DNA from 3 places in the Pseudoalteromonas sp. KS88 genome. Region 2 is predicted to be linked to each of the others. Evidence: predicted binding sites of a transcription regulator. Region 2 holds the regulator's gene; each other region holds the start of a gene.
The links. The regulator FliA, encoded in region 2, starts transcription of late flagellar genes. The targets are predictions, from matches to a motif close to CTAAAGNTNNNNNNNNNNNNGCCGATA.

Region 1: the regulator FliA is predicted to act here: its motif matches at 8,322-8,348, upstream of C7Y70_RS19400 (DUF5610 domain-containing protein).
Region 3: the regulator FliA is predicted to act here: its motif matches at 7,436-7,462, upstream of C7Y70_RS00690 (VC2046/SO_2500 family protein).

The regions. Positions count from the first base shown of each region.
Region 1 covers NZ_PYHV01000038.1:794-11,629, reverse strand. The annotation lists gene gspL (type II secretion system protein GspL) at 1-76, shown strand, start outside; gene C7Y70_RS19455 (type II secretion system protein M) at 73-546, shown strand; gene C7Y70_RS19450 (type II secretion system protein N) at 549-1,307, shown strand; gene C7Y70_RS19445 (UPF0149 family protein) at 1,326-1,946, shown strand; gene C7Y70_RS20725 (hypothetical protein) at 1,948-2,151, opposite strand; gene C7Y70_RS19435 (hypothetical protein) at 2,151-2,510, opposite strand; gene ccoG (cytochrome c oxidase accessory protein CcoG) at 2,797-4,227, shown strand; gene C7Y70_RS19425 (serine/threonine protein kinase) at 4,291-5,265, shown strand; gene C7Y70_RS19420 (thiol:disulfide interchange protein DsbA/DsbL) at 5,297-5,920, shown strand; gene C7Y70_RS19415 (thiol:disulfide interchange protein DsbA/DsbL) at 5,956-6,594, shown strand; gene C7Y70_RS19410 (DUF523 domain-containing protein) at 6,655-7,110, shown strand; gene trmA (tRNA (uridine(54)-C5)-methyltransferase TrmA) at 7,116-8,213, opposite strand; gene C7Y70_RS19400 (DUF5610 domain-containing protein) at 8,378-9,496, shown strand; gene murI (glutamate racemase) at 9,560-10,348, shown strand; gene C7Y70_RS19390 (RNA-binding protein) at 10,332-10,811, opposite strand.
Region 2 covers NZ_PYHV01000016.1:82,068-92,903, reverse strand. The annotation lists gene C7Y70_RS10435 (chemotaxis protein CheW) at 1-107, opposite strand, end outside; gene C7Y70_RS10430 (CheW domain-containing protein) at 127-903, opposite strand; gene C7Y70_RS10425 (ParA family protein) at 907-1,677, opposite strand; gene C7Y70_RS10420 (flagellar motor protein MotB) at 1,686-2,651, opposite strand; gene C7Y70_RS10415 (flagellar motor protein) at 2,660-3,424, opposite strand; gene C7Y70_RS10410 (chemotaxis response regulator protein-glutamate methylesterase) at 3,417-4,550, opposite strand; gene C7Y70_RS10405 (chemotaxis protein CheA) at 4,615-6,843, opposite strand; gene C7Y70_RS10400 (protein phosphatase CheZ) at 6,858-7,625, opposite strand; gene cheY (chemotaxis response regulator CheY) at 7,643-8,026, opposite strand; gene C7Y70_RS10390 (RNA polymerase sigma factor FliA) at 8,067-8,777, opposite strand; gene C7Y70_RS10385 (MinD/ParA family protein) at 8,804-9,664, opposite strand; gene flhF (flagellar biosynthesis protein FlhF) at 9,657-10,836, opposite strand, start outside.
Region 3 covers NZ_PYHV01000002.1:27,835-38,670, reverse strand. The annotation lists gene C7Y70_RS00730 (HD domain-containing protein) at 1-438, shown strand, start outside; gene C7Y70_RS00725 (VOC family protein) at 440-850, shown strand; gene C7Y70_RS00720 (two-component system response regulator) at 833-1,822, opposite strand; gene C7Y70_RS00715 (MHYT domain-containing protein) at 1,822-5,172, opposite strand; gene C7Y70_RS00710 (ion channel) at 5,337-6,317, opposite strand; gene C7Y70_RS00705 (SprT family zinc-dependent metalloprotease) at 6,473-7,126, shown strand; tRNA gene C7Y70_RS00700 (tRNA-Tyr) at 7,167-7,251, opposite strand; tRNA gene C7Y70_RS00695 (tRNA-Tyr) at 7,300-7,384, opposite strand; gene C7Y70_RS00690 (VC2046/SO_2500 family protein) at 7,497-8,018, shown strand; gene C7Y70_RS00685 (DUF6172 family protein) at 8,166-8,474, shown strand; gene C7Y70_RS00680 (hypothetical protein) at 8,715-9,302, shown strand; gene C7Y70_RS00675 (RNA recognition motif containing protein) at 9,369-9,608, opposite strand; gene C7Y70_RS00670 (YdcF family protein) at 9,789-10,301, shown strand; gene C7Y70_RS00665 (hypothetical protein) at 10,411-10,674, shown strand; gene lipA (lipoyl synthase) at 10,738-10,836, opposite strand, start outside.

The DNA of each region.
Region 1 (10,836 bases), on a different contig from region 2:
AACGGTTGACCAAGGGTCATTGAATAATGATGGTGACTTTGTTGTTGGTGAATTAAAGCTCGGAGGTGCAGCATGAAGCAGCAACTTGAAAAGTATTGGGGCTCCTTAAAAGAGCAAGAGCAGCAATTGATTATGGTTGCAGGCGGTATTTTTGTTGTTTTCGTTTTGGTGATGGGCATTTTCAGACCGCTTAATAGCGCCATTGCACAAGCGCAGGCAGATCAAATAAAGCAGCAAGAATTATTAACCTGGGTTGATAGTAGTATTGTTAAACTAAAAGCGGCGGGCAGCCGCTCTATTAGTAACAATAAAAATTTAAGCCAGATTGTCAATGCGACGCGTGGCCGTTTTGATATCACCATTAGCAAAATGCAACCAAGTGATAACTCATTGCGCTTAACCATCGATTCAGTTCAATTTAACAAACTTGTTGAATGGCTTGATGAAATGGTCAATAAAGAAGGTGTGCAGATTGAGAATTTAGATCTTAGCCGTGATGACAAGCAAGGTTATGTGCGTGTAAGCCGACTGGTATTAGAGAAGTAATAATGAAAAAAACAGCATTTCTTATCGTTATATTTATTTTTAGTTTTATTGTTTTTGCTTTATTAAAAACACCCGCAGCTGTTGCGCTTAATCTTGCAAGCAGCCATTTACCAAAAGAGCTTGAGATTGGTAAGGTATCTGGCAGTGTGTGGCAAGGTCGTATCATGCAGTTACGTTTTGATGGTGAGCAAATTAATAACCTCAGTTGGGATGTTTCAGCGTGGTCACTACTTACAGGGCAGCTGTCAGGTAACCTGAAATTTGGCAATATTAGAGATACATCAGATATTTCAGGCCGAGGTGACTTCAGCTACGGTTTACTTGATCAATCGGTTGCACTTACCGATGCCACATTGAGGCTAAGCGTAGAGCGTGCAATGAAGCGTTTGCAGTTGCCGTTACCTATTAATGCTAAAGGCCGCGTTATTGTAGATTTAGATGAATATAATTTGGGTGTTCCATATTGCGATACTTTGACAGGTGAAATTGCAAGCCCTAACATAGATGTGCAAGGTTTATCGGGCTGGTTTAGTATCGGCCCATTGAGTGGGCAGTTGAGTTGTAAATCTGGTGATATTGCTGTGTTAGTTGACCCCGATAATCGTTTAGGGCTGGAAGCTGATGCGGTATTAAAAGCTAATTTAGATTTTAAAGTAGCTGGCTTTATTAAACCCGATTTAACTTTACCAAAAGAAGTCCATGATGCAGCTCAGTTTTTAGGGCGTGCAGATAGTGATGGTCGTTACCCCCTTAATATTTAATGGTTGATTGAGTTTTTCATGCAAATACCCGCATTCACAGAGCAACACGCAGAACAGTTAAATAATTTTTTAGCAGGGCACAGTCAAGCAATGACCTTAGCGCAAAGCCAAGGATATTTGTTTGCTGTCATTTGCTCACCAGAGCCATTAGATGTACACGAATGGCTTGAAGTCATTGTATCTAATACACAAGGTCAGCTAGATGAAGAAATCTTATTTTCTTTTATGGCGTTGTATCACCAAATAAGTGAGCAAGTATATGAAACCGGGTTCAAGTTACCATTATCGCTAAAGCATCATGCTGATAATGATAGTTACCTCGATTTAGATGATTGCCAAATGTGGTGTCAGGGTTTTATTCAAGGGGCACAGGTTTATTACAATAAGTTGAGCCAAGTAACAGGCTTAGATGCGGCCTTATTAGAGGCTTTGCAAACAGCGTATGCTAGTTTAGGTTTTTTTGCGTTAGACGCTGATGTAATAGCCGCGATTGCTAAGCAGAATAATCTATCTGAAGTACAGTTAGCGCAGAGTCAGTATGAATTGATGGGCGATTTCGCGTTAGGGTTTGCTGAATTAATAGAGATAGTTGCTGTTCAAAGTGGGCTATACACAGAAGACGACGAAACTTGGAACTAGGTTAACCTAGTTCCAATACTATTTCGGTACAGCCCTTAGGGCACTTTGCAACCCCTTGGCCTGGCTTAGGGGTTTTTAGATCCAGTGTTAAAATACCTTGGCATTTCTCACACTTCACTGTATTTCCTTTCGCCAGCTTTTTTAGCAGATTCTTGTGCTGATTAAACGACGCACTGCTTTTCTTTGTTAACGCTGAAAAGTCCACTATTTACCTCGACGCTCAGCAAGCGACTCTGCGGCAATTTTACAGACTGTGTTTAGTCGATCTTCATAAAAGTATAAATTGAGATCGTTGCTGCGGCAGTAGCGAGTATGAAAAAGTTGTAATTGCTCATCTGTCTGCAACGTTTCTTCTAAATACTCAAGTTCAGAATCAGAGAGTGAGAGTGCTGACTTGATTCTGTTTTTAGCCATGTTTGCAGCAGGCCCACGATTAATATTACTGGCATCACTTAAAATACCAACACCTTGGCCAAGTAGTTTTTCTCTTGGTTCTTTTATCATCGGGTGGTCGATTGTAAATAATGCCAGTACGACGATGACAAGAAAAAGAAATTTTTTCATAGTTTAATTAACTTTGATCTGAACGGGTAAGAGTTGAACAACAGTGTAATAAAATGCACCTTTATAAAGCAAGTGACTAAGATGAATAATTAATGGCAATCAAAGCCAGCTTTTTTAGGCAGACTTGATATAATGCGTAAGAACGATTAGATTTTTCAGAAATCTCTGAACGTTACTAGGCTAACGTTCAATTTTGCACTATTTTTACAGTTAAGGTTCGCTACTTAGCATGTATAGTTTGCAAGAATGTTCGATTATTATTCTCCAAAGGCGTTGAGGGACTTCGATGGACAAGCAAATAAAAGTAAAGAATATACCTACAGAGGTAAAGATTGAAAGGCCTGATCTTAATGCCCCTGAGGACAGGTTTAATCCCCGAAATCGTATATATGTACGTGCAGTAACAGGCTTGCATCAACTGCTAAGGCAGCGTATTGGCTTTATAGGCATGCTCGCATTTATGGCGCTACCGTGGATAAACTTTAACGGCCAGCAAGCTGTTTTGTTTGATTTGATTGGGCAAAAGTTTAATATTTTTGGCCTTACATTATGGCCTCAAGATTTTACAATTCTTGCGTTTATTCTCATGCTATCAGCTTTTGCTTTATTCTTGGTGACAACCTTTTATGGGCGAGTGTGGTGTGGTTATACCTGTCCACAAACGGTGTGGACGTTTATCTTTATTTGGTTTGAAGAAAAGTTTGAAGGCACAGCCAATCAACGTAAAAAGCTTGATCAACGGCCCATGGACTTTGATAAGTTTTGGCGAAAGACTGCCAAGCACGGTAGTTGGATCGCTTTTTCTTTATATACGGCGCTTTCTTTTGTTGGCTATTTTACACCCATAAGAGAGCTGCTCCCTGACTTTGTTACCTTAAATGTGGGCGGTTATGCATTGGTCAGTATTATCGTATTTACGGTGTGTACTTACGGTAATGCAGGGTGGATGCGTGAGATTATGTGCTTACATATTTGTCCTTATTCACGCTTTCAATCAGCGATGTTCGACAAAGACACATTTACTGTAAGTTATGATGAGCAGCGCGGTGAAAACCGTGGCCCTCGCTCTCGTAAACAAGACCCAAAAGAACTCAACCTAGGTGATTGCATTGATTGTAACTTGTGCGTACAAGTATGTCCCACGGGTATTGATATTCGAAATGGTCTACAAGCTGAGTGTATCAACTGTGGGGCCTGTATTGATGCGTGTGATGGGGTAATGGATAAGATGAACTATCCGCGTGGGCTTATTTCATATACCACAGAGCGCAATTTAGAAACGCCGGATAATAAAACCAATCCGATGCGCCCTAAAATAATAGGTTACATCGTTATTCTAGTGCTTTTAACTTCAGCGCTGGTGGCGAACATTGTGCTTCGCAAGCCTATGGACTTAGATATTATCCGTGATAGAAACCAGTTGTACCGTGTTGACTTTAATGGACTAGTTGAAAATACGTATACCCTTAAAGTGATCAACAAAGCGCAATATGAGCAGAGTTTTAATGTAAAAGTTCAAGGGCTAGAAAACTTTGAATACATAGGTAAGCAAACATTTACTGTACAAGCGGGTGAATCACATAACGTTCCATTGTCATTAGTGATGGATCCTTATGATTTGAAAAGACCAGTAACGAAGTTTAACTTTGTTTTATCACCAACAAATGATCCGAGTTCGCAAATTTCGCAGCCGAGTAACTTTTTTAAAGCGCGATAGTTAAGTACACTAACATAAATTAAAAAGCGGGATTTTCCCGCTTTTTTTATATTGATGAGAATTATGAGTAAATTTAGCTTTGAAGGTTTGACACCTGACTCAATATTGGATGCAGTTGAGAGTATTGGTATTTATGCCGAGTCTGGTTTATTAGCGTTAAACAGTTACGAAAATCGGGTTTATCAGTTTAAAGCTGAAGATGGAAACCGCTACGTCGTGAAGTTTTACCGCCCAGAGCGCTGGAGTAAAGCACAAATTTTAGAAGAGCATCGGTTTGCGTTTGAACTCGCTGAGGCTGAAGTACCGGTTGTTGCGCCTATTATTCATAATGGTGAAAGTTTATTTGAACATAACGGGTCTCTTTTTACCTTGTTTCCGAGTGTAGGTGGGCGAATATTTGAAGTTGATAATCTCGATCAATTAGATGTTTTAGGGCGTTTAATAGGGCGTATGCATCAAGTTGCACATGCTAGTGAGTTTAGTCAACGTCCCGTGATGGGATGCGATGAATATTTAGATACAGCTAAAATTCAGTTACAAAGTAGTAATCTCGTGCCCAGTAGTCTTGCGACTGCATTCTATACCATTCTTGATATGGTGATTACTGAGACTAAAGCGCAGTATCATGATGTTAAGACAATTCGCCTGCATGGTGACTGCCATGCAGGGAATATACTTTGGGCTGGGGATGCACTTATGTTTGTGGATTTAGATGATAGCCGCCAGGGCCCAGCCATCCAAGATTTATGGATGATGCTCAGTGGTGATCGAAATAACCAGCTGTTACAGTTAGATACCCTAGTCGCTGCGTATGAAGAATTTTGCGACTTTGACCACTCTCAACTCAAATTAATTGAACCTTTACGTGCGATGCGTATGATTCATTATATGGGGTGGTTAGCTAAACGGTGGGATGATCCTGCATTTCCAAGGAACTTTTCATGGTTTGCAGATGACAAATACTGGGAGCAGCAAATTTTAGCACTGAAAGAGCAGTACTCTGCACTAAAAGAGCCGCCGCTAAAATTATTGCCATAAAAATTATTTTAAAAAGTTAATAGAGAGTCCAATGCTTAAAAAATTAAAATTGAGTTTATTACTATTGTGTTTACCTTTTGCCGCGTTGGCTGCAGATTTTAAAGCCGGTGACCAATACACAGTGTTAGATATTGAAAAAAGCAGCACACCGCAGGTGACAGAGTTTTTCTCATTTTATTGCCCTCATTGCTTTAAATTTGAACCTGTTGCAAAGGCGCTAGAGAAAAGCCTACCTTCAGGCGCAGAGTTTGTTAAAAGCCATGTTAATTTTTTAGGTGGCTTATCTCCACAAGTACAAAGCAACTTGAGCTATGCCTACATTATTGCCAAGCAAAATGGAAAGGGTGAGCAAGTTGCAGATCAAATCTTTAAAAGCATTCACGTTCAGCGTGCTCCCCTTGATAATATTAAAGACGTTAAGCAGCTGTTAGAGTTAAATGGTATCGATAACGCAAAGTTTGACCAAGAGATTGCGAGTATGCCAGTCATCGCGGCTGAGCGAGCAATGCAAGATAAGCAAAAGAAGTTTTCAAAATTGGGTGCTTTAACGGGCGTGCCAACTTTTATCGTTAATGATAAATATAAAATCAATATTAATACCATCAAGAGTCAACAGCAGCTTGATGAGTTAGTTGCCTTTTTATTAAAACAATAAGCGATTAAAACAATAATTTTTGGAGTGAATGAATTATGATTAAATTAGTTAAGGCTGGATTGCTGGCACTATTGTTACCTCTAGCTGCAACTGCGGCGCCATCGAAGTATGAAGAGGGTGTGCATTACGAAGTTGTATCTGAGCGAGCGAGTAAAAAGCCAGAAGTGAAAGAGTTCTTTTCATTTTACTGCCCTGCATGTAATAACTATGAATCGCTGTTGGATGAAGTTAAGCCTAAACTTGATAAAAGTGTTAAGTTTAAGAAAAGCCATGTTGATTTTGTCGGCGTACGTAATGCTGAAAATCAGCAAATGATCTCTCAAGCACTCGCAACCGCTGAAGTGTTGCCGCAAAAAGATGCATTAATTGCTGCCATGTTTAATCATATTCATGCAAAGCGCGCCAAGTTCAATGAGCTTGCTGACATTAAAGATGTATTCGTAGCGCAAGGCGTTGACGGCGACAAATTTGATAAAGTTTATAAAAGCTTTTCAGTACGTACTATGTCTTCAAAAATGAAGCGTGAACAAACTTATTACCAAGAAAAAGGTGCATTAAGAAGTGTGCCGACATTTATCGTTAACGGTAAATATAAGCTTAATCTAGGTCGTGAAACTGGAATTACAGCGCCGGAAGATATCAGTAAGTTGATTAACTACTTAGCGGCAAAGTAACCGAGTCACAGTAATATAATTAAGAAGCTCCGTTCGCGGAGCTTTTTTATTGGACAAACAATGAAAAAAATACTTGTTTCAAGCTGCTTACTTGGTGCCCCCGTACGTTACGATGGTAAAGGGCAGGAGCTTGCTCATCCACAAATAACTACATGGCAATTACAAGGTCGAATTATGCCTCTTTGTCCTGAGGTTGCTGGTGGGCTGCCTATCCCTAGAGCGCCAGCCGAGATCAGGCACGGTAAAGTGATTACAAATGACGATGAAGATGTAACAGCTGCATTCAGGTTAGGCGCGAAGAAGGCCTTACAATTATGTATGTCTCATAATATCCGCTTTGCACTGCTAAAAGAATCAAGCCCATCATGTGGTCGTAATACAATTTATGATGGCTCGCATCAGGGTATTAAAGTTGCGGGAATGGGGTTAACGGCGGCATTACTAGAGCAAAATGGCATTAAAGTATTTAGTGAGATACAAATGCCAGCACTTTTAAAAGCGCTGGCTGCATGCTGAACAGTTTATTTCTTTTGTAAGAAAACACCCGATTCGATGTGATGGGTATAAGGGAACTGGTCAAAAATGGCAAAACGTTTTACTTCATGGGTTTGACATAAATGCTCTAAATCTCGCTCAAGTGTATCTGGGTTGCATGAGATATAAATAATGTTTTCATAGTTAGCGACTAAATCACATGTCAGCGTATCCATTCCAGCCCGCGGTGGATCGACAAGGATAGTTTGGCAATCATAACTTTTTAGATCAATCCCTTCTAAGCGTGAGAACGTACGCTCACCATTCATAGCTTGAGTAAATTCTTCACTCGACATACGGATAATATCTAAATTAGTCACATTATTTTTTGCAATATTATATTGAGCTGAGTGCACCGATGACTTTGAGATTTCTGTTGCAAGCACTCGATCAAATGAGCCTGCCAATGCAATGGAGAAGTTACCATTACCACAGTAGAGCTCTAGTAAGTCGTTTTTAAGTGGCGCGCATAACTGTTGCGCCCACTCCAGCATTTTTATATTTACCTTAGCATTTGGCTGAGTAAAACTGTTTTCAACTTGTTGGAATATTAATTCTTGGCCATTGACGGTTAAGCGCTCTGTGACAAAGTCTTCACCTAGTACTTCTTTTTGTTTACGAGCACGACCGATAAAATCAATTTTAAACGTCTTGCTCAGTTTAGCTTTAAGTGCTTTTATTTCTGCCATCCATTGTTCATCAAGTGGCTTATGGTAAAGCAGGCTAACTAATATCTCACCGCTTAAAGTAGACAGGTAATCAATTTGGAATAATTTACGGCGTAAAACTTCGCAGCCTTTTAAGTTGTCGATCATGGCGGTCATTACATCACCAATTAAAGGTGCTGCAGGGTCAAAGGTATCAACACGTATTTTTTCTTTTGTAGCTTGATCAAACATAATGTGGAATAAATCGTCACCTTCATGCCATACTCTAAATTCAGCGCGTTGACGATAGTGAATAGGCTCAGAGCCAAATACTTCTAATTGCTCAACACCAAAACGTTGGAATTGCGCAATGATACGTTGCTCTTTCTCGTTCAACTGCGCATCGTATATTGATGTATCTATCTTAATCACTGCCATTATGCTTGCTACCTTTTTCTTTAAGCTACTTATCGGCGCTATTGTAGGGGGCAGAGAGTATTTGTCTAGTTTTGCGTAATGAAAGGTGATGTTTTTTTGTACATTTATCTTTAGTTATTTTAGTTCAGGCCGATAACAAAGAATGCAACTATAGGAGTCGGATCATGAAAATTGGCAATTTTGGCTATGTGCCTAACAATAACGTCAATCAAAACAGTAACAAAGCCGGTGCACTGCAGCAACCGACAATACAATCTCCCCAAGATAGTTATCAGCAACGTGGTAAAGAGCTCGCTGCCAAAGTGCTAGGTGAGAAAATGGCTGAAGCGCTGGGCTTGCCTGTAGTGGAAGAGAAAAAAGATAAACCCCTGTTTGATTTTGAAGAAATTGTTAAAAACGTTTTAGGGTTTGTTACGGGTGCCGTAAAAAAAGCGCAAGCTGATGGTGCCGATGACGATCAGCTTAAAGAGATGCTTGGTGCAGCACGTAAAGGTGTTCAAACCGGGATCGATGGTGCTGTCGACGAATTAAAAGGCACGGGTGTCTTTAATGATGAAATTGAGCAGGGCATTGAAAAGTCAAAAGAGGGTATTTTCAAAGGCCTTGATGATTTTGAAGAGGATTTATTTAATCCAAAACCTGATTCTGTCAGTGTCAGCCAAGCCCAATATCTAAGTTTAAGTAACAATGCAGAGTACAAATTCACAACTGCTGAAGGCGATGAAGTGAGCATAAGCTTTGCAGATGCTTTCAAACAACAGTCAGCAAGTAGTTATCAGCGCTCCGGTGAGAATGAAGGGTTTGCACGAGAGTCATCACAGTCTCGCGATTTATCGTTTAGTATGTCTGTAAATGGTGACTTAAATGAAGATGAGCAAGAAGCCATCAACGCCTTAATGGAAGATCTTCAAAATGTGAGTCAAACCTTTTTTGGTGGCGACCTAGATGAGGCTTTTGAGCAGGCACAAGAACTGAATCTCGGTAATGAGCAGCTGGTGGCCTTTTCGATGGACTTAAAGCAAACTAAAACGTTTGCGTCTATAAAAGGTTATGAAGAGAACAGACCAGCCCCAGAGAAAGATATCGCAAATAAAGTAGCCCCTTTTAATGACGACTTAAAAGAGTCATTTAACAAAGCAAATGAACTTGGCTTACAAAATCAATTATCAGGTATTCTTCAGTGGTTAAACCAAGACCAAGAAGAGATTGGCAAGCTTGTTGATTATACAAAAGCAATGTTTGAACAAATGAATAACTTGCGTGATACGGTATCTGAAGCTTAGGCTTTATTTTACAAAGAGTGCATGGCAAACTGCTCAGCTTAAATTAAGTCTGGAGCTAGTAGTTTGTCATCACATATTTTAGTATTCGATTCAGGTATTGGTGGGACAACGGTACTTGATCATATTCAAGCATTAATCCCTAATGCCTCTTTTAGCTATTTTATGGATAACGCTTACTTACCTTACGGTGAATTAAATTCGCAACAGATTATTGCAAGGCTAACTTCTCTTTTACATTTCATCGAAAACGAAAACCTTCACGTTGATATATTGGTAATAGCGTGTAATACGGCATCAACATCAGCATTAGCAGCAATTAGAGCGTTAACCACTATACCTATCGTAGGTGTGGTACCGGCAATTAAACCAGCTGCAAGTATAACCAAAAGTAAACGTATTGGCTTATTAGCCACACCAGCAACCACACGTAGCATATACACAAAGCAGCTTATTGAAAATTATGGGCAAGGGGTTACCGTTGATTTATATAGCAGTGTCGAACTTGTGGCTATTGCAGAGCAGCTTTATCTTAATGATGAATATAATAAATTAAGATTCGAACAAGAGATGCAGAGGTTAGAAGTTCATAAAGATACAGATGTACTTGTTCTTGGGTGTACTCACTTTCCTATATTAGCTAAACATATAGATAGCTATTACGCAGGGGTAATACAGTTACTAGATTCAGGTGCAGCAATTGCCAATAGAGTTAAAGCGTTATTAAATGAAGATAACGAAAAGCGGCTTGAGCCTTATGTTTTAGCAGAGCAAAAAAAACCGCTGCATTATTATGCAACGGCTTCTGTATTAACGACTAAGCTAAATATAGTCAGTGTTAAGCTGATTGATTAGTCTCAGTACGGATTGAGCTAGCATCATCATCTTGTTTTTGTTTCGCTTCACGAACTTTTAGCGTTCGCTGTTGAAACTCACTATCATTTAATTTAGTTATTGCATTGTCTGCATCAGATTCTGCCATTTCAACAAAACCAAAGCCGCGACGCTTGCCCGTGTTTTTATCCTTTAATAGGCGAACGTTGAAAACTTTACCTTGTTCTTCGAATAAAGCACGAACAACACTTTCATTTGCACGATAAGGAAGGTTGCCAACATAAAGTGTTTTTGTTTTTACTTCAGCTTCTTCAACTACGTCAGATGACATCGCGCCAACAACAAGACCACCAACTATTACACCTACGGCAAACAGCAAGCCAGAGCTTAGTGCTAAACTTGAAAGTGCAAAGTTGACTATAACAAAACCAATAACAGCAAGAACAACTAAAGAGATAAGAGATTTTTGATCGGGTAATTTCATTTTGATCTACCAATAAACAGGAAAT
Region 2 (10,836 bases):
ACGTTCACACCGTAGGTCTCTGATTCAAGTTTAAACGTTACCCATTGCAATACCTCGTCATTGCTATCGGCATTCTTACTACTTGACACTAATCTTTCTTCGCTCATGCTATTACTCCGATTATCGTTACTGCTCACGGCTATCTAAGCCATGCTCCAGCAATTGATTTAAATACTCTACATCAATTAGGGCACACATTTTTTCTTTAATCACGCCTGCTAACCATGGACGTTTACCGCTATTAGTCCGCCATTTTACGTCTTCAGAGCGCAGGGTAATATTATTTACTAATTTTTCAGCTAATAATCCCCATTGACTATCACCTAAGGTAATTAAGTATTGATAGTCTAGTTTCTCTTCAAGCTCTTGGGTATATTTTTCTGGCATTACCCATCGTGCTGTATCAACCACATTTAAGTTTTCATCACGATTAAGCATTACACCTTTAAACCACTTAGGTTTTCCAAAAAGCTGAGTAACCTCACCTAACTGATGAATACCACCAAGTGCTTTTAATGGCACCGCTAACGTAAGCCCTGCCACTTCAAAAAATAGTGCCTGAAACTCGCCATCAAAATAATCTTCTTGGCGTTGAACAGGCGTTTTTCCAACCGCTTCATTTATCGCTAGCTCTGTTTCAGCTATATCTTTGATATTAGCTTGAATTTGTGGTTTCTCAAGCTTTGATGTTTGCTCAGCCTGTAAAATAGGCTCTTCTAAAGCATCAGGCTGCATTATTGCTTGAGTAGTGGTTTTGGGTGTTAACTCTTTTTCAGTTGCTGATGGTTTAACTTGCTCAAGTAATTTTGCCACTGGCTCAAGTGCTGAAGAGTCTTCATCGCACAGTAAAGCGTCCAAATATTGGGTCATTACTTTTTCATTAGCAAACAACTGCTTACTCATCAATTAACCTTGTTCAATCAAATAATCTAATAACGCACGATAAGCAAAAACGCCCCGCGAACGAGGACAAAATTGAATAGGCACTTGTTGCGCAAGGCTAGCATCTCGAAACTTTGTATCGACGGGAATTACCCCCGGCCAAACTTTATCTTTGTATGTCTGTTGAAGGGTTTTATATGCCTCCAAAGATGCATTCGTGCGCTTATCATACATAGTAGGGATAATGGTATATTGATACTGCTTTGATTGCGAGCTTTGCATTAATTCCATCGTGCGCATCATTCGATCTAACCCCTTTAGAGCGAGAAACTCAGTTTGTACTGGCACTAATATCCGCTCACTGGCAGCCAGTGCATTAACCATTAGCACGCCTAACACAGGTGGACAATCTAAAATAGCGTAATCGTAATGATCGCTAATTTTAAGTAATGCTTTTTTTAGAATAAGCCCCATGCCCGTTTTATTACCCATGCTACGGTCGAGTGTTGCGATAGCCATAGTTGCAGGTAATATATCAAGGTTAGCGATATTTGAAGGACATAAAGCTTGTAAGATCTCTTCGCTTTGCATTGTATTACCACGCGCAAAGATATCATAAACGCTAACTTCTAGATCTTCAGAATCGATGCCAAAATAATAGGTCAAAGAAGCATGAGGGTCAGTATCAATCAGCAATACCCGCTTCCCTTGCAACGCCAAAATGCCTGCAAGGCTAACTGCTGTTGTTGTCTTGCCAACACCGCCCTTTTGATTTGCTACTGTCCAAACTTTCACATTACACCTTATTGTTCTTCATTTCGCGTTGTAATACGAATCCCACCATGGGGTAATTGGATTACTTTAATGGAATTATCATTTGAGGGCAGTTCAACCTCTTCTGGCATCGAAGCTTCAATTTCTTCTGATGCATCATCACTGTCAACAGCCTTTTGTTCAGGCAACCCGTATTTCGATAAAGCTACAACTACTTTACGGTTTTGTGCTCGCCCTTGTGCAGTCGTATTATCGGCAAAAGGAGAATACTCCCCATATCCCTCTATAGCCATTCTAGCAGGGTTTATGCCCATTCTTTCCAACTCTATCAAAATAGAAGTAGCTCGGGCGACTGATAACTCCCAATTCGAACGAAAAATTTCATTACGAATAGTTTCATTATCAGTATAACCGCGCACTCGAATGTAATTATCCACCGGTGAAATGATATCTTTAACCATACCAATAACAGACTTCGCTCTACTGTGCGCTACAGCACTGCCACTTGAAAATAACATTCCCGAACTTAACTCAATGATTAGCCAGTCCTGATGTAACTCTAAACTTGCTTCACCATCACGTATTTCATCAATTAAAGCAGATTGTAATTTTGTGAGTAAGCTATCAAGAGGTTTACCTAAGTGCTTTTGTTTTACATTGCTTGTATCACTTTGCCCATCAAGTAACTCCGGCCCTACTTCTTGTTTTTGAATACTTTCGCCAAATAAAAGCTCTTTCTCTGGACTAACTCTATCTGTGAGTAGACCCGTGCCAGTAACACCCGTCCCCTCTTGGCTGTGTTGACGAGCAGATTTAACAAAAACTTGCTCTAATGAGTCAGATAATACTTGGAACTTTTCTTCTTTATTAATGGCCATCGCGTACATCACAACAAAAAACGCAAACATAATCGTCATGTAATCAGCATAAGAGACTAACCATCTCTCAGTGTGCTGATTATTGGCATTATTATTACGTAATTTACGACGCATCATCAGAAGTTTTACTCAGGTAGTAAGGTTGGTCTTTCAATACGATATGCTTCTAGTCTTAGCTCTATATTGACTGGGCTATCACCTTGGCTAATTGCCATAATCCCCTCTGCTAATAACTCATGATAAAGCATTTTTTGTTCCACTTGTTGTTTTAACTTATTAGCCATTGGCAAAAACAACAAATTAGCTAAACCAACACCATAAATGGTTGCAATAAATGCCGTTGCGACACCCGCACCTAATTTCTCTGGCTCGGTAATAAACGACATTGCTTGAATCAATCCTAAAACAGCCCCTAAGATACCAATCGTAGGACTGTAACCTCCAAATGCTTCATACACTCGGCTTGCTTCAAGCAAACGTTCACGTTCAAGTAACAGGTCTATTTCTAGCGTGTCACGTAGCGCCTTATCACTGACTCCATCAACTAATAAACTAAGCCCTTTTGCAGCATAGGGATCTGGATGACTCAGTGCCGTCTCTTCAAGCGCAAGGTAGCCTTCTTGGCGAGCTTTTATTGACCACTGCTTTACTTGCTCAATTGCTCCGTCAATATCATGACGCGGCGGAAAAAACACCCAATAGCTTATTTTCAAAGCTTTTAAAAATGTACTCGAAGGAGACTGCAACATCACAGCCCCTATTGTTCCACCTAAAACAATAAGGAGTGCTGGTCCACTGAATAAGGCGGATACAATACCGCCTTCTAGAGAATACCCAAATGTAATCGCACCTAGTGCAACAATTACACCTAAAAATGAGAGTTTATCCACACCCAATCTCACGGATAATTCGGTTCGCAACATCCTCTAATGCGATGTCTGCACTGGCTAAGCCTGCATTTGCAACGGCTTGAGGCATACCATATACCACGCAACTTTTTTCATCTTGTGCCCAAATAGTTGCACCAACTTGTTTGAGCATTCGAGAACCATCACGACCATCAGCCCCCATACCAGTCAACACAACCGCTAATACATCACCTTGGTAGGCTTTTGCTGTACTGGCAAATGTTACATCAACACTGGGTTTATAAGTTATTCTCGCACTGTCGTCTTCGAATACGCGTAATGTCCTATTTCCACCACGCCCTTCTACAAGCATTTGTTGACCGCCAGGTGCTAAATAAGCTGTGCCTGGCATTAATTTATCGCCTTGCTGAGCCTCTTTTACTTTTATTTTACACAACCCATTTAACCTTGCTGCAAATGCAGGAGTAAATGCGGCTGGCATGTGCTGAATTAACAAAATAGGATGCGGAAAATTAGCGGGTAATTTTGTTAAAATAGTTTGTAGGGCAACAGGCCCTCCTGTAGATGTCCCTATTGCGACTATTTGATATTTTTTACCCGATGCACGCACGTCCGATTTTGGGCTAGGCGAAGGCGTTGCCCGGCTAAAAGAACGATCCGGCTGAATAACTGCACTGCGAGTAGACGACTCTTTGCTTGATACTGAACGTGAAGAAATAGAAGGAGTTGGGCGGTTAAATCTGGATATTCGTCTACGCCCAATTTCTTTAACTTTATTTTGTAATAGCTTTATCGCATCTTCGTTATTTCGTGCTATGTCTTCAAATTTCTTTGGTAAGAAATCCAACGCACCCGCATCCAGAGCATCTAAGGTTGCCGTTGCACCATCGCGCGTCAATGACGAAAACATTAAGATAGGTGTTGGATTAGCAGCCATTATTTCTTTTACAGCGCTAATTCCATCAAGAACGGGCATCTCTACGTCCATGGTAATAACATCTGGACGTAATTGACTGGTTTTATCAACGGCTTCACGGCCGTTAACAGCAAAACCAATTACTTCGATATCCTTATCTTGTTCAAGAATTTCACTGACTCTACGGCGAAAAAAGCTTGAATCATCAACAACTAATACTTTAACTGCCATTGGTACACTCTTGTTAAATTTTACCTATGAGAGCCAAAGGCTCTCATAAAAGGATAAGTATGGGCTAGCCAGCATAAAACTTTAATAGACTTGGCACATCTAATATCAATGCAATTCCACCATCAGAGGTGATTGTAGCCCCCGCCATACCTGGCGTGCCTTGTAATAGAGCATCTAATGGTTTTATTACTACTTCTTCTTGGCCGATTAATGAATCAACAACAAAACCCACTTTCTGAGTACCTATTTGAACAATAACAACATGCCCTTGCGCTTTTCGTTGTGATCTATCTGCACCTTTAATCAACCAGTGTTCCAAGTAAAACAATGGAATTGCCTTCTTACGGACTATGATTGTTAACTGCCCATCAACGACATTAGTTTGTGTTAAGTCTAAATGAAATATTTCGCTTACACCTGCAAGCGGTAGGGCAAATGTTTGCTCACCAACAACAACCATTAAGGTCGGTAAGATTGCTAATGTAAGCGGTACTTTTATCTCAAGTATGGTACCTACACCCAGTTCAGACTGAATACTTACAGAGCCATTAAGCTGATTAATTTTAGTCTTAACAACATCCATACCGACACCGCGGCCTGAAATATCAGAAATCTCTTCTTTAGTTGAGAACCCTGGTGCAAAAATTAAGTTATATGCTTCGGTATCTGACAAGCGACTTGCTTGCTCATGGTCAAGTACGCCTTTACTGATTGCTATTTTCTTCAGTTTTTCAGCATCCATACCTGCACCATCATCACGAATAGTAAGCAGTATATGATCACCTTCTTGAGATGCTGATAATGTCACGCTACCTGTTCTTGATTTACCTGCTGCTTCACGAACATCAGGCATTTCGATACCGTGGTCAACCGAGTTTCTCACCAAGTGAACTAAAGGATCAGCCAATGCTTCCACTAAATTTTTATCTAAATCTGTGTCTTCACCAACTAGCAATAGATTGATGTCTTTTTTCAAGCTTCTTGCTAAGTCACGAACAACTCGAGGAAACCGACCGAAAACCTTTTTGATTGGCTGCATACGGGTTTTCATTACCGCGCCTTGCAGGTCAGCTGTGACAACATCTAAATTGGAAATTGCCTTTCCCATCACTTCGTTATTAGTATTTGTTGCTAAGCTAACCAAGCGATTTCTGACCAATACAAGTTCACCAACCATATTCATGATTTCGTCTAGGCGTTTTGTATCCACCCTAACGGTTGTTTCAGCTTGAGGTGGTGGTGGCTTTTTAGCAGCACTAGCTGTCGAAGCTGCTGGTGCAGCTGGCTTTTCAGCAGCTTTCGGAGCGGCTGGTGTGGCCGGCTTACTAACTGGTGCAGGCTTTTGAACAGCTTCTTTAGGGGGTTCTGGTTTTTTTGCTACAGGCTGTTCAACTGCATTTGCATTCTCTGCAACTGCTTTAGGTGCTGAACCTTTACCATGAAGTTCATCAAGTAAAGCCTCAAATTCATCATCGCTTATGTCGTCACCAGATTCATCACTAACTGAACTTTTTGATTCAGCTGGTTTAACTTGTTGCCCAGTTGCCGGGGCATTATCTACAGCAACTTCACCAAAGCTCCCTACACCATGTAATTCATCTAATAAATTATCAAATTCGTCATCTGTTATGTCATTACCAGATGAGCTCGGTTGAGTTGGAGCACTTTCAGTAATTGGGCTTTGACCTTTACCATGCAATTCGTCGAGTAAGCTTTCGAATTCATCTTCGGTAATTTCATCAATGTTGTCTTCTGTTGAGCTATTATCTACTTCACCATTAAATAGCTCATCAAAAGCAAACGGATCTTCATCATTAACACTGGGTTCTTCCGTAGCAGGTTCTTCTGCTGGTGCGGCTGCAACTGTATCTGGCACTGAGACAGGGTCGTTCTCATCATCACTTGGGGGCTGACTTAATTTATGTAATACAGCTAACAGTTCAGGGTCTGCTGGTGCAGGCTGTTCACGATTTTGAATAGTCGCAAACATTTCATTAATAGTATCAAGCGCCTGAAGTATAACATCCATGAGCTCTGAGTTGACTGTCCGTACACCTTGGCGCAGCAAATCAAATACGTTTTCAGCACCATGGCAAGCATCAACAAGTTCGGTCATGCTTAAAAAACCAGCACCGCCTTTAACTGTGTGAAAGCCGCGGAATATCGCATTCAGTAAATCGGTATCATCCGGATTATTTTCAAGCTCTACTAGCTGTTCTGATAAAAGCTCAAGGATTTCTCCAGCCTCAACTAGAAAATCCTGTAAAATGTCTTCATCGACTTCAAAGCTCATGCAGTGCTCTCCTCTTAGAAGCCCAAACTTGACAATAAATCGTCAACATCATCTTGCCCATTGACTACATCATCTCGCGATTCTTTGTCAATAATTGGTCCTTCAGGACCGGCAAGTGTATCTTGTGCAGGCGGTGTTACGGCTTCGGCAGGTGTTTTTATTTTTTCACCACTAAGCTCGTGGCTACCAAAAGCGGTAAGTAAATGAATTAGGCTATCTTCAACTTCTCTAACTAATTCAATAACCCTTCGTATAACTTGACCTGTTAAATCTTGAAAATCTTGTGCCATTAACACGTTTGTCATCAAGCCCTGTAACTCATCTGTTTTTGTATGAGAATGGCTCATAAATTTATCTAAACTATGACAAAGTGTTTTAAACTCACCAAGCTCAATTTCACGACTCATTAGACGATCCCAAGTTGGCTTGATGTGAGCAATCTCATCTGCTAATTCTTGCGCTATTGGTAAACTTGCTTCAACCGCGTCCATCGTTTTGTTGGCAGCATTTTCAGTCATTTCCATGACATAGTTTAAACGCTGTTTTGCATCTGGAAGTGCATCTGTCGTCAAATCCGATAAGCGCGTATCAAGTTCAAAGTTTTTTAACGCATCATGCAGTTGACGCGTTAACTTACCCACTTCAGCAAACAACTCAGATTGCTCTTGAGAAGCCGCATCAATAATTAGCTGGTCAGCTTTTTCTTGTTCGCCATTTTCAAGGTAAACAACAAGCTGACGGGCTTGTTCTAAACTGATCTGAGGCGCAGCAAGTGCTGACATAAGCCTCTCCTATTTATTTAGCCTAGGCGCTCGAACACTTTTTCCAATTTGGTTTTCAGTGTTGCGGCAGTAAATGGTTTTACAATGTAGCCGTTAACGCCGGCTTGAGCAGCAGCAACAATTTGTTCTTTTTTAGCTTCTGCTGTCACCATTAACACAGGGATATGTTTAAGCGTTCCATCAGCTCTGATAGCACGTAATAAATCAATACCTTGCATACCCGGCATATTCCAATCGGTTACAACAAAATCAAATTCTTGATTTTGTAACATGGGTAAAGCTGTTGAACCATCGTCAGCTTCTTGTACATTTGTAAAGCCTAAATCTCTTAAAAGATTTTTGATGATACGTCTCATCGTCGAAAAATCATCAACAACAAGAATTTTCATGTTTTTATCCAAAACATCCTCCGGTGAGGTCTGAACCTATATTTACTTACTTCTAGTTTATCCAGTCATTGATTTTTGCTTTTAGCTTAATCATCGCCTGACCATGTATCTGGCTCACACGCGATTCACTAACATCGAGTATGTGCCCAATTTCTTTTAAATTCATTTCATCATTGTAGTATAGCGAGAGCACAAGCCCATCCCGCTCTGGCAAAGACTTTATTGCAGCTAACAAGGATTCATTAAAACGTTCATTCTTAACGTTATTAAAGGGCTTGTCCAGTGCAAAATCTTGACCAACAGGAGTTATAACATCTTCATCAACTCCTAAATCCTCAATGCCTAGTACTTTACTCGAATTTACATCACTAAGGATATGATGGTACTCATCAAGCGTAATATCAAGTTTTTCAGCAACTTCAAAGTCTTTAGGTTCACGGTTTAGCTCGCTTTCTAACCCTGAAATTGCTTCTGCCACCATTCGACTGTTCCGATGAACCGAGCGTGGAGCCCAGTCACCACGGCGCATTTCATCAAGCATCGCACCACGAATTCTTATGCCAGCAAAGGTTTCAAAGCTGGCACCTTTTGAGGTATCGAAATTTTTTGACGCTTCAATCAATCCAATCATACCCGCTTGTATTAAATCATCTAGTTGCACGCTTGGAGGTAAACGCGCAATGAGATGACATGCCACTTTCTTAACTAATGAAGCATGTTTCTCAATAATTGCATTTAAGTTTACTGTTGATTGATATCCCATCGCTTTATTCACCGATGCAGTCATAGTTAGCCGTTTACTAATTTTTCTATGAAGAACTCTAAATGGCCTGATGGTTGATTAGGTATAGGCCATTTTACTGCTTTTGTCGCTAATGTTTTAAATGCAACCGCTGCTGGGGAGTTAGGAAATAACTCTACAATGACCTTTTGTCGACGAGTAGATTTACGCATATTCTCATCATATGGCACGGTTGCAACCAGCTCCATTGAAACATCTAAAAAGCGATCTGTTACTTTGGAAAGTTTGGCAAATAGTTCATGGCCTTCGCGCATGCTGCGCACCATATTGGCAACTATTTTAAATTTGTACACACCATGCTCACGACTGAGCACTTTGATTAGTGCGTAAGCATCTGTTATTGAAGTCGGTTCATCGCAAACAACAACCATGACGTCTTGCGCTGCGCGAGAAAAGCTCAGCACCATGTCAGAAATACCTGCGGCAGTATCAACAATTAAAATATCAAACTCAGTGCTCAACTCACTAAATGCACGAATTAATCCAGCATGCTCTGAAGGTGACAACTCGACCATGCTTTGGGAACCAGAAGTCGCAGGGACTATTTTAATACCTGCTGGCCCTTCAACTAAAATTTCGTCAAGCTCACACTCTCCAGAGAGAACATGAGACAAGTTCCGCTCTACGCGTAAACCAAGCATCACATCGCAATTAGCTAAGCCTAAATCGGCATCCAGTACTAAAACCCTATTACCTAATTGGCCTAAAGCTATTGCAGTATTAAGTGATACATTAGTTTTACCTACACCACCCTTACCACCAGTAACAGCGATAACCTTTACACTGTTATTATTGTTTTGACTCATCTTTCGCAGGCCACTTGCTTGATCTAATACTGTGTTAATCATACATCCCTACTGTGCTTGACGCTACTGCTTGACGTCTTGAATGTTGTACTTTTGTTCTTTTTAAATATAACTGTTCTGCTTTTTTAACCAATTTTTCAGCATTTGCGACACGAATATCTTCAGGAACTCGCTGACCATTAGTAAGATACCCTATTGGGAGGCGATTTTGAATCGCTATGCTAATAATCTCGCCTAAACTAAGCGATTCATCCAACTTTGTGAAAATACAGCCACTTAGCTGAACTTTTTTAAAGTGCCTTACGGTTTCTTGCAGTACGTTAATTTGTGCTGTAGCGCTTAATACTAAATAACTACGAATATCAACGCGCTGATTACGCATTAGCGTGTTTAGTTGCTCAGTTAACCGTAAGTCTCGTTGGCTCATTCCTGCTGTGTCTATTAATACTAGTCGCTTATTTCGTAAATGGTATAAAACTTCTGCTAATTCATTAGCATCTTTTACTTGTTTTACGCCACAACCAATAATTCGGCCATAAGTTGCAAGTTGCTCATATGCACCAATACGGTATGTATCTGTAGTAATTAACGCTACTTTATCTGCGCCATACTTTTGCGCGCCCAATGCAGCCAATTTGGCTACTGTCGTAGTTTTACCCACACCTGTAGGCCCAACTAAAGCATAAACACCGCCTTGACGTAAAATTTCATTATTTGTTGTGTGCATTTGGTTTTCAACCATTTGCAATAACGCTTTCCATGCCTCTTGACGAGACACATCATCAGGAATAAAACACGCCATTTGCTCTGCAACATCATGCTCGATACCCATGCCTACCAAGCGGTCAATCATACAAGCTCGTGTAGGGTCACGACGCGCCATATCTTGTTGCATTAAACCTGAAACTTGGTGTTCAAGTAGTTGTCGGATTGCATTCATTTCATCACGCATGGAAGTCATTTCATCACTTTGCGGATTTGCTACGCTTTTATGCGATTGCATAGGAGCGCCTAAATCATCAAAGTCACTTTCTAACTCATCATCAAAACCTAAGCTATGAGCCTGAGTACGAACCTTAGGGGTTGGCTCTCTACGGGCAAAATCTGGATGAGCCTGTGGTTCATTAACAGATCTAGTTGGCTCAGAGTATCTAGTCTGCTGATGCGTTTCTTGAGATTGAAACTGCGTCGAGGTATCAATACCCGATTGATTG
Region 3 (10,836 bases), on a different contig from region 2:
CCCGATCGTGCCAAAGCTTCAACCATGGCGGCAGATAAAGCGGTTACCTTTTTAGCCTCTATCGACTACGACGAAAGTTACTTTGATGCGATTCATCATGCCATTGCAGCCCATAGCTTCAGTGCCAATATAAAAGTGCAATCGATTGAGGCACAAATCGTTCAAGATGCAGATAGAATGGATGCACTCGGTGCAATTGGGGTCAGCCGTTGTATGAAAGTAGGGGGCTCAATAAGCCGTCATTTATATCATCCACAAGACCCTTTTTGCCAAAACCGTGAAGCAGACGATAAACGTTATACGCTTGATCATTTCTTTATTAAGTTACTTCATGTTGCAAAGAGTATGAATACACCATCAGCTAAAGCAGAAGCTCAGCGCCGCACTGATTATATGTTGGCATTTATTGAGCAGTTAAAATCAGAGGTCGGTGAGTAATATGACTACACCATTATTATCGGGAATTGATCACTGTCATCTAAACGTTGAAAACCTAACAGAGGCTGTTGTTTGGTATAAAGAGGTGCTCGGTTTTAATGTTGTGCATGAGCTTGCATTTTGGGATGAAGGCAAAGGCCCGCTCACGCTCGAAGACGCAGCAGCAACAACACGACTGGCATTATTTGAACGCACAGGTTCAAGTAAAGGAATCGCGTTTGGTGCAACAGGGGAGCAATTTATTACTTGGCTTAACCATTTTGAATCCCAGAAAATCAAAACGATTGTCGCCGACCATGGTGTTACATTTTCGATGTATTTTAAGGATAACAGTGGCAATAATCATGAGATTACTTCCCATGATTACAACCACATCAGCAGAGCCATTGATAAATCAATCTTGGTAGGTTGAGTAGACTTTCATTATTTCATCAAGCTGGCCTTCAAACAGGTCAATAAGTTGCGGATCAAAGTGCTTACCTGCTTGTTCTCTCATGTGCGAGAGTGCTTCATCGACACTCCACGCCTTTTTATAAGGACGTTTAGAGGTGAGTGCATCAAATACATCGGCGATGGCGACTATGCGTCCTTCAATCGAAATTTCTTCACCTTTAACACCGTTAGGGTAACCTGTGCCATCCCACTTTTCGTGATGCTCCATAGCTAGGATATAAGCGAGTTGCAGTAATGGTGAGGTTGAGTTTGCTAATATTTTGGCGCCTATCTCAGCGTGCTGCTTCATGTAATCAAACTCATTAGATGTGAGCTTTCCTGGCTTTAATAAAATCGCATCAGGAATACCTATTTTACCTATGTCGTGCATGGGAGCTGCTTGCCTTAGAAGCTCGGCGTGCTGTTCATCCATCCCATAAGCGAGCGCCAATATCTTACTATACTTACTCATTCGAACAATGTGTTCGCCGGTATCAGTGTCCTTATATTCAGCCGCTTGCCCAAGACGATGAACTAAGTCAACGTGGGCGAGTTTCAGTTGTTCAGCTTGCACCAGTGATAGGTGTGTTTTTACTCTAGAACGAACAATGGCAGGGCTAATGGGCTTTGTAATGTAGTCAACAGCGCCTATTTCAAAACCTTTAAATTCATCGTTTTCATCAGCAAGCGCTGTAACAAAAATAATCGGGATATGCTGTGTTGCGGGGTTACCCTTTAACCGTTTGCATACTTCAAAGCCGCTCATATCAGGCATCATAATATCAAGCAATATAAGCTTAGGAGGCTCTTTATCTATAAGTGCAAGGGCGGCTTCGCCTGATTTTGCAAACGACAAACGGTATTGGTTACTTAACACCTCGCGCATGACTTTAAGGTTAGCAGGCTCATCATCAACAACTAATACACGAGGTCGGTTTGCGCTGATATCCATCACTGGGCCTCCATTTGTTCTGTTTTATTCAGCAGCTCGATTAACGCTATTAAGCTGTCTTGAGCTGCATCGAAATCAAATTCGTCGAAGTACTCAACCAAATTGTCTATCTCAGTTTGATAACCTTCAGGTGTATGACGTTTAATCATGTCTAAAAGTTCATCATTAAGCTCTGCATTCTCAGCGTCTTTATAAAGTTGCTCGCAAAGTCGTTTAAATTCATCAGTAGAGAGTGCACTCATGTGTGTTGAATTGTCATTTGTTATAGCAGGTTTACAGGCTAAGGTTTTCTCCTCGAGTAATAAGCGTACTGCTGTTAGTTCAACTTCGAGTTTAGAAATTAGCTCAGTTTGCAATTGTGGAGATTGTGCCTTTTCTAGCTCTGAAAATAATCCCATCATAGTCGGTAAACCTAAGTTACCTGCTAACCCTTTTAATGTATGCAGGTTACTTTGTGCATTGTCTAAGGCATCGATCCCACCACTAAAAAGGGCATCGCAAAGCGTTTGCTGTTGTTCAAGGAAACGCTTTATTTGTGTGATTTGTTTGCATTTAGTGCCCCACAGTTGGCGTCCTCTTTCAAAATCTATATGTTTTGCATTCGGGTCTTTTTGTTCTATGAGTACCTCTTTTTTCAGGCTATAGCCAAGTACCTGAGAGATTTCTTGATTGAGTTGGTTAATATCAACGGGCTTGTTTGCAAAGCCATTCATACCTGCTTTCTTAGCGGTTAGTTTATCTTGCTGTAAAACGCTCGCTGTTAAGGCAATAATTGGGGTGTTTTTTAGTTGCTTATGCTGTTCAAGCTCGCGTATTTTTTGAGTCGCTGTTATGCCATCACACTGTGGCATGTGAATGTCCATTAAAATCACATCAAAGTCTTGCTGCTCAAAAATAGCCAGAGCTTCTAATCCATTGTTAGCTGTGCTGACTGTATGATCGTCACGAGAAAGCAATAAGCGGAGCAGTTCTACATTTTGTTCAATATCGTCAACGACTAAGATTCGAAGTGCTGGTAATTGGGTATGTAGACCGTCAAAGTAGTCAATAAGATTTTCATTACCAACCTCTAAAGGAAGCGAGAAGAAGAAGCAGCTGCCTTTATTTTCTTTACTTACTAGATTGATAGTCCCACCCATAAGCTCAACTAATTGTTTGCTAATAGTAGTACCGAGGCCTGTGCCACCAAAACGGCGTGTAGTGGTGCCATCAGCTTGTTCAAAAGGCTGAAATATTGCTTTTATGCGCTCTGGTGCGATACCAATCCCCGTGTCTTGGACTTCAAAAAACAGGTGATCATTTTGTGTTGTACTCACTGTTACATGAATAGATCCTTGTTCGGTAAATTTAATAGCATTGCCAATCAAGTTTGTTAGAACTTGGCGAATACGATCGGGATCACCATAATAAGCTTTATGAACAGAGTTTTTGATCGTTAGCGTTATTTCAAGGTCTTTTTTCTTGGCCTCTAACCAAAAGGTTGAAATGATGCTGTCGAGTACAGGTTGCAAATTAAAATGCACTGGCTCTATGGTTAATTTTCCTTTTTCAAGTTTAGCCGAGTCAAGTACCTCGTTTAACAGCCGAAGCAGCGAGCGCGCAGCGTTATTAACAGTCACCAGATGTTTTTGTTGCTCTTGATCAAGAGGCGTATCCATCAGCAAGTCACTAAAACCAATAATTGAATTCATCGGAGTGCGAATTTCATGACTCATGTTGGCCATAAACGACTGCTTAGCTTGTGCAGCTTCCTCTGCTGCAACCTTGGCAAGTTTTAGCTTGTCTTCGTATTCTCGTCGTTCACTGATATCGACTAAAACACCATCAATCCAAATAGCTTCGCCTTGCTGGTTAAATTCAAAGCTGCCTTTTTCTAGTATCCATATTAACTTACCATTACGGTGGCGCACTCTGTATTCAATAGAGTATTGCTCTTTCTTAGCAATAGCGTGCTCGACAGCTTTATTGATATGCGCAATATCGTCTTTAAATAGTAAATCGCCATATTCTATATCTTTGTTTATAAACTCATTAGGAATATAGCCAGTCATCTCATTGATGTTAGGGCTGATAAATATCATGCTCCATTTTTCGTTTATTTGGCAACGAAAAACAACACCGGGCATGTTATCCATTAAAGAGCGATATTGTTGTTCTTTGGTGACTAAATCTTGCTGTAGTTTGCGTTGCTCTGTCAGGTCTGTAATGAAGCCAACATATAATGGATCTTGATTAGGTTGCTCAACCTCCCCAACCCCTAAGCGAATGGGGAAGACATTTCCATTTTTATGCTTTGCAAAGACATCGCGGTTGACCCCAATGACTGCTTTTACATCAAATGTATTCTTTTTTGCTTTAGATAAATAGCTATCATGATGTTTAGAAATCTCATCATCCATCAGCATTTTAACGTTATTACCTTGTACTTCAGCTTCTTGCCAGCCGAAGATGTGCTCAGCTGCTTTATTGAAACTAAGGACGTTACCTTTTTGATCAATGGTCACTATTCCATCAATGGCGGTAGATAAAATTGCAGCGAGTCTTGACTCATTACTGGTCTTATCTTCCAGTAGCATTCGGTAGCGGACCATACCGTTTATAATAGCAACAATAGCAGTGAGAATAATTGTTGAGAAAACCACGCTAATAGCAATTAAGGTCAGCTCTGAACTTTGACCATCAGTGATTAAAGGTGATACTGCAACAAAGCGAGTTGCAGCCATTCCCATGTAGTGCATTCCTGCAACGGCAAAACCTAAAATAATTGCACTAATTAGGCGCGATTGCGTCACGTTTAATGTGGGGAACAATCGGTTGATATTAAAGCGGGCATACAGTGAAATGTAAGCAAGTACAACAGCAACCAAAATCGACAAACTGAATGTCAGCGGGTCATATCTTAGTAAAGGGCTAAGCTCCATAGCGGCCATACCACTGTAATGCATTGTTCCAATTCCAGCGCCTAGTAAAATAGCGGGAATGATTAGTTGTATATTCGATTTATCTTCTTTTACAAGCATCGATGTCGCCGTGAGACAGGCTAAAAATGCAGGAATAAAAGATAAAAAGGTTAGCGCTGGATCATAACTAATATTTGTGCATAACGAGAACGCTAGCATGCCAATAAAGTGCATACTCCAAATACCGCCAGACAGCACTAATGCAGCCGTTGAATTAGCGAGTTTTTGGTAGTTATGAAATCGAGTTACTTTAGCAAGATCAATGAGTAGTGCTGCAAAATAAGCTGCAAAGATGGCAGTGAGGACTGATAATGTTACTAGTAATGGATTATAAGTCCCGTTAATAATGAGACTAGGATCCTGGTCGGTAATAAAAAAGGCTGACAGCATAGCGGCTCTAATCTTGTGATTACAATCAGATAACTCATTGATTGAAAGTGAAATGTGCGAAATAATTAATTTTAAAAACAAAACTAACTGAAAAATATATTAGTAAATATCATACCATTAATTTTAATAGTAATTATAGCTTGGTTAAATATTTCTAACTTTTCCTATCGCGTCATTCGTTTTACAAATACGACTACGAATAAAGCGAGCGAAAAGCTTCCACAGAAAGCTTCAATCGCCGCAATTAAACGGGATACGCCAATGGGAGTAATATCGCCATATCCCAAAGTAGTGAAGGTCACTACGCTAAAATAAAAACTGTTTAGTAAGGCTGATAAATTGTCACTTAATGGAGCAGAAAAGTTGAGCTTTAGAAGAGTATCGTTGTATGTCACGCCAAATAGAAAATAGCATAAAGCACAGATAACGATGAGTGATAAACTAAAACGAATCACATTTTGTGGTTTTTCACCGTAACCACATAACATATTGATAAAACTTGAACTGAGTCGCTTTAAAGAATATTTTGGATATTGCTCATGTCGCATTCTCAGTTCATTAAATGTAAAATTACCCGCTAGTTCAAACAAACCCTGTTGCTCAGACGCCTTTCTCAAATTACGATAAATCTCTTCGGATTGTTCATAGAGATCGATTGCCTTAGCTGCGTCTTGCTTTTTTAAAGAAGCTTTTGCTTGTTGTTCTTGAAGTAAGTGAATGCCTAAATCTATGTTATCGATTCGCGTATTGCTTAACTTTATACCTAATAAATTTGTATGCTGAAGATTACAATAATGTAGACTTGCTTCGTGAAGGTTTGCTTTCATCAATGAGGCGTGGGCAATTTTATTGTTAAATAAGTGAGCACCTGAAAGGTTTGTGCGGTAAAAATTACTATAAGAAAGATCGAAACCTTCCTCCTCATCATGTTTAACTAAGTTTAGTCCGGTTAAATTTGCGCGCTGAAGCTCGAGCCCTTGGAGTAGGCCTCCTTTTTTTGCATAACGCTCTAATTTTTGAGTCAACTCAAGGCCAGTTTTATCAAATTTCTTATCGTGCCAAAAGCAAAATCCTGTGCCCATGTCGGTTTCTTGGCATTGTTTGTTATCAGGTGAGGTATAACTACAACAAGGCTTGTCTGGCATAATTGTTTCAGCTTCAAATTATTACACTTATTTATAGATTAGCAGTTATTTAGCAAGGTATTATGTCCGCATGCAAATTTCTTTATTAGCCCCCTCAAGAGTTTAAATTGGTTGAATACACATTAAAGCGAAGTCGTCGACGTAAAACGGTTGCGATGAAAATACAACAGCAATCATTAACGGTTTATGCCCCTTATGGTGTCGCGATTTCATCAATAGAACACTGGTTACAGACAAAACAAGATTGGATCCAATCACAGATAACAAAACAAAGTGAAATATCTCAAACGCAGCAGCTACCACTGAAAACCTTGCAGATAAACGTGTTTGGCTCGCCATTGAAGCTAAGCTTTGATATTGGAAAAAAAACGGCTGTGGATGCGATAGACAGTGACACAATGTCGGGTCTAAACATCACAATCTCATCTCGTGTCAAACATAAAAAACAAATGTACCAAAGCCTGCTTGAAGCTTTTATGCATGAGCAATTAGAAAACTATATTGAAATGCGAATACATGAATATTGTATGCAAATGGGTGAAGAGTTACCGACTAAGTTAAAAATTATGGCTTATAAGCGACGTTGGGGCAGTTGTAATCGACGTAGAGAGTTGACGTTTAATCTTTTACTCGTCGGTGCGCCAAAATGGGTGATTGATTATGTGGTCGTGCATGAGTTATCACATTTAAAATACTTAAACCACAGTACTCAATTTTGGTTGAGAGTGGGGGAATTTTATCCGCAATACAAAAAAGCATCACATTGGCTAAAGGAACATGGAATGAGTCTACAATGGGTATTTGATTAGCGTACGGGTTTAAGTAATAAAAAATTGAGGAAAAAAGAAGTGGTGGAGGGAGCTGGATTCGAACCAGCGAAGGCTGAGCCGTCAGATTTACAGTCTGATCCCTTTGGCCGCTCGGGAACCCCTCCACACTATTTTGTTACATTTGGCCCCACTTAACTTAGCGGTAAGAAAAGTGGTGGAGGGAGCTGGATTCGAACCAGCGAAGGCTGAGCCGTCAGATTTACAGTCTGATCCCTTTGGCCGCTCGGGAACCCCTCCAATGCAACGGCGCCGATAATAGCAAACTTATTATTTAAGTAAAGAAAAAAGCTAAAGAAATATTAAATAATGCCGATAAATATTTATTCAACAACATAATCGGCTAAAGTCTATGCAAATTGATGGATTGTTAATCACAGAGAGTCAGCTCGACAATCGCCTCGCGAAAAGCGTCAGCGAGTCACGTCGTGGCGAGTTTGCGTTACTTTTAGCAATGCTATCTCATGATGCTCTGGATTTTAGTCAATTTCATTTACCTAAAACCCCATTTGGCGCTGATGCAAAACAATATGATGAATCCCAGCTGCGTGCTGAATTAGGGGCAGGACCTAAACAACCTCTCGCACCAGATGAGTTTGATATGCTGATTGGTGAGCATAACGCACAACGTTTACAACAAGCTGGTATGAGTGACATACGCTTACGTAGTTGTTTATCTCCAGAGCCACTCGCTGTTCGAGATGATAAAAACCATATCCCACTTCATATCATTGATAACTGTGAACCCGTGGTTCGTAAGCGCCATCTAGATAAAGAAACTCAACTAGATAACCCCCAGATGGACGCAGCAGCCTTTTATGATAGCCTCAATAATGATTCCCTGCATCAGCCTCTTCACTTAGCGCAAGCATGACTCTGTTTTGTAATAATTAACCGTTAACGTGATTTATTTCGTTAAGTGTAAAAAAAGCACCCAAAATTTAAATGCAGTTGCTATAATGGCTCAAGATGGGATTCAAAAAATACCATTATCATTAAACCAAGGTAATTTAGGAACGTAATGAAGAAAACATTCACGCTGAATCACGAGAAAATCAAATACCCTCGCATGGTTGACGCTGCAAAGCATGAAGTGAAAAAATATTTGAAAAGAGAGCGTAACAAAACGTTACCGTTCGATGCAGATTATTGGGCTTTTGATTGTAAGTTTGGTAACACAGCAGAAGAAGCACAAGTTGTGCATGTTGCCGAAATTAATAATTGTATCAGCGAAATTGAAAAGCAGGAGCTGGCATCTTTCTATGTAGAAATTTTGGCAAGACCTGCACAGCGCCAGTCGGCAGATTTTGATGATGAAGCTGATGATTAAACAATAAGCGTTTATTGTGTTAAAAGAGTGGGCTTAATTGCCCATTTTTTGTGCCTGAAACAAAACCAAATTTCAGGTATCCTAAGGTCTGTGACCTTTAAAGGTAAATATGTAGTCGTTTGTTTGATATTTTGGCAGCTTAGGGCCTGTGTGGTGAGGTTACTCCTCATAAATAAGTGATAATTCATCATCAATTACAGACAGACTCTAACAGTAACTTTAATAATAAAAGGATGTTGTATGTTTATTTCAGCTTTTTCTCTTATGGTTCTTAGCTCTGTGCTATCGGTGTCTTCAGTTTCGGAGCAAAATTGTCAGCAAGAGCTGCCTACAAGCATACTTAATGAAAAAGAGTGGCGCTTTGCCACTGATCCACATGGCAGTGAAGTGAAAGTGAAACAAACGCTTTTAACCGATGAACGTATTTGGATTTCGTTCAAACGAGTGCCAAGAGTGGATGCAAAAAATAACTCTTGGGTTGAGCTTATCTATGATCTTCCAAACCAAACAGTTGAAGGGAAATCAACTATTTTGCTGGAATATAAAAGCAGCAAAAATCTTGTTGTAAAGCTATCTCAAAGGGATTATGGCGGGCAAGGTGATAAAAGTTATGCACACTACCAATATATTCTACCTGCACAAACTCAGTGGGGTACCCACTGCGTTAATTTAGATGATTTTTCTAGACCAAGTTGGACGCCTGTGAATTCTATCGATAAGGGGATAATAAAAGAGCATGTGAGTGCAATTTACTTAGTACCAGATCTAAAGGATGAACTTGGTGGTGAAGCGACGATTGAAGTTAAAAATATTTCATTAAGACCTTAACTTTCAGCATAAGATCCTAGAGACAAAAAACCAGCAATAGCTGGTTTTTTGTCTAACGTGGGTTTTTTAAGCATCAGCCAATTTAACACGGATCTTGTTTTTATCAACATTGCTCTGGTTTAAGGCTTTAATTGCCTCTTCAGCTTCTGATTCTATAGGCATTTCAACAAATGCAAAGCCCTTTGATTTACCCGTCTCTTTGTCTAATACAAGCGTGCATTCAGCAACTTTACCGTAGGCGGTGAATAATACACGAATGTCTTGCTCAGTCGTTGCGCGTGAAAGGTTTCTAACTAATAATTTCATAATAAGCCATGATTAATATAATTATGCTAATTGTCGCAAGGAATGAACAATTGACCTAGTGATTAATTAAAAACCAAGTAAATAATTTATTAGTCATTGAAATAAATTCAATATTGCAACAACCAACTAACTATCTGTTTTAATAAATAGAATAAATAGAGCATAAAAGGAGGAACTTTGATGAGAGAAAATGATTCTTACGCCATTATTGTACTCGGCTCTCCTAATTGCAAAAGTGGGGAGTTATCTAAAATTGCAAAAAGTAGATGTGATAAAGCCTTTCAGTTATATACGCAAAACCCTAGTTGCAAAGTATTATGCACTGGTGGATTTGGCGAACATTTTAACACCAGCCCATTTGCCCACGGCGAACTAACCAAGGACTATTTAATAAAACAGGGGATTTCGCGAAACGCCTTTCTAGACGTAGCTTTAAGTCGATTTACATTTGAGGACGCAACAATGTCTCTGCCTATATTGACTGCTAATAATATAAAAAAAGCGACGGTAGTGAGTTCTGAATTTCATATTAAACGGGTTGAATATGTGTTTAGTAATCTTATTTCTCATATTGAGTTAAATTACCTAGCTGCTACGACCCCTCTCGATCCCGCTGAGCTGGAATTGTTATATCAACATGAAGAGAAGGCCATGATCCGTGAAAAACAGAACATAGCAGGCACAAAAGTATAAACTATATTTATTGATTATATTGGATTAATTAGCCGTTTAATTGACATGTAAATGAAAAGGTCATACATTTATTTAACACAATGCGTGTTTATAATTTGAGAGACTAAATATGAAAACTACGATTTTGGTTTTAGCACTCACTGCGCTTGCTGGCTGTAATTCTACCACTTCGCAAGAAGATGAAAAGTTTTTATTGGTTGACAATAAAACAGGGCAAGTGACAAGCTTTCATAATTCAGCTAATGCATGTAAAAGTGCGATGATAAAACAGAATGTTCGCAATAAAGCGGATTGGTTAACATCAAAACCATCACCTTATAGCATGAATCCTACATTACCTAAAAACAGAGATTATGATGTCTGCATCAAATAATCTTAAGTAAACTAAATCTATAAACACTACACCCTAAATGTTAAAGGGTGTAGTGTTTAAGTGTCACTTAACTTCTTTACCCGCGGCTTGTTGATCAGCGTGATAGCTTGAACGTACAAATGGACCTGAGGCTGCATGAGTAAAGCCAATTTCATCTGCATA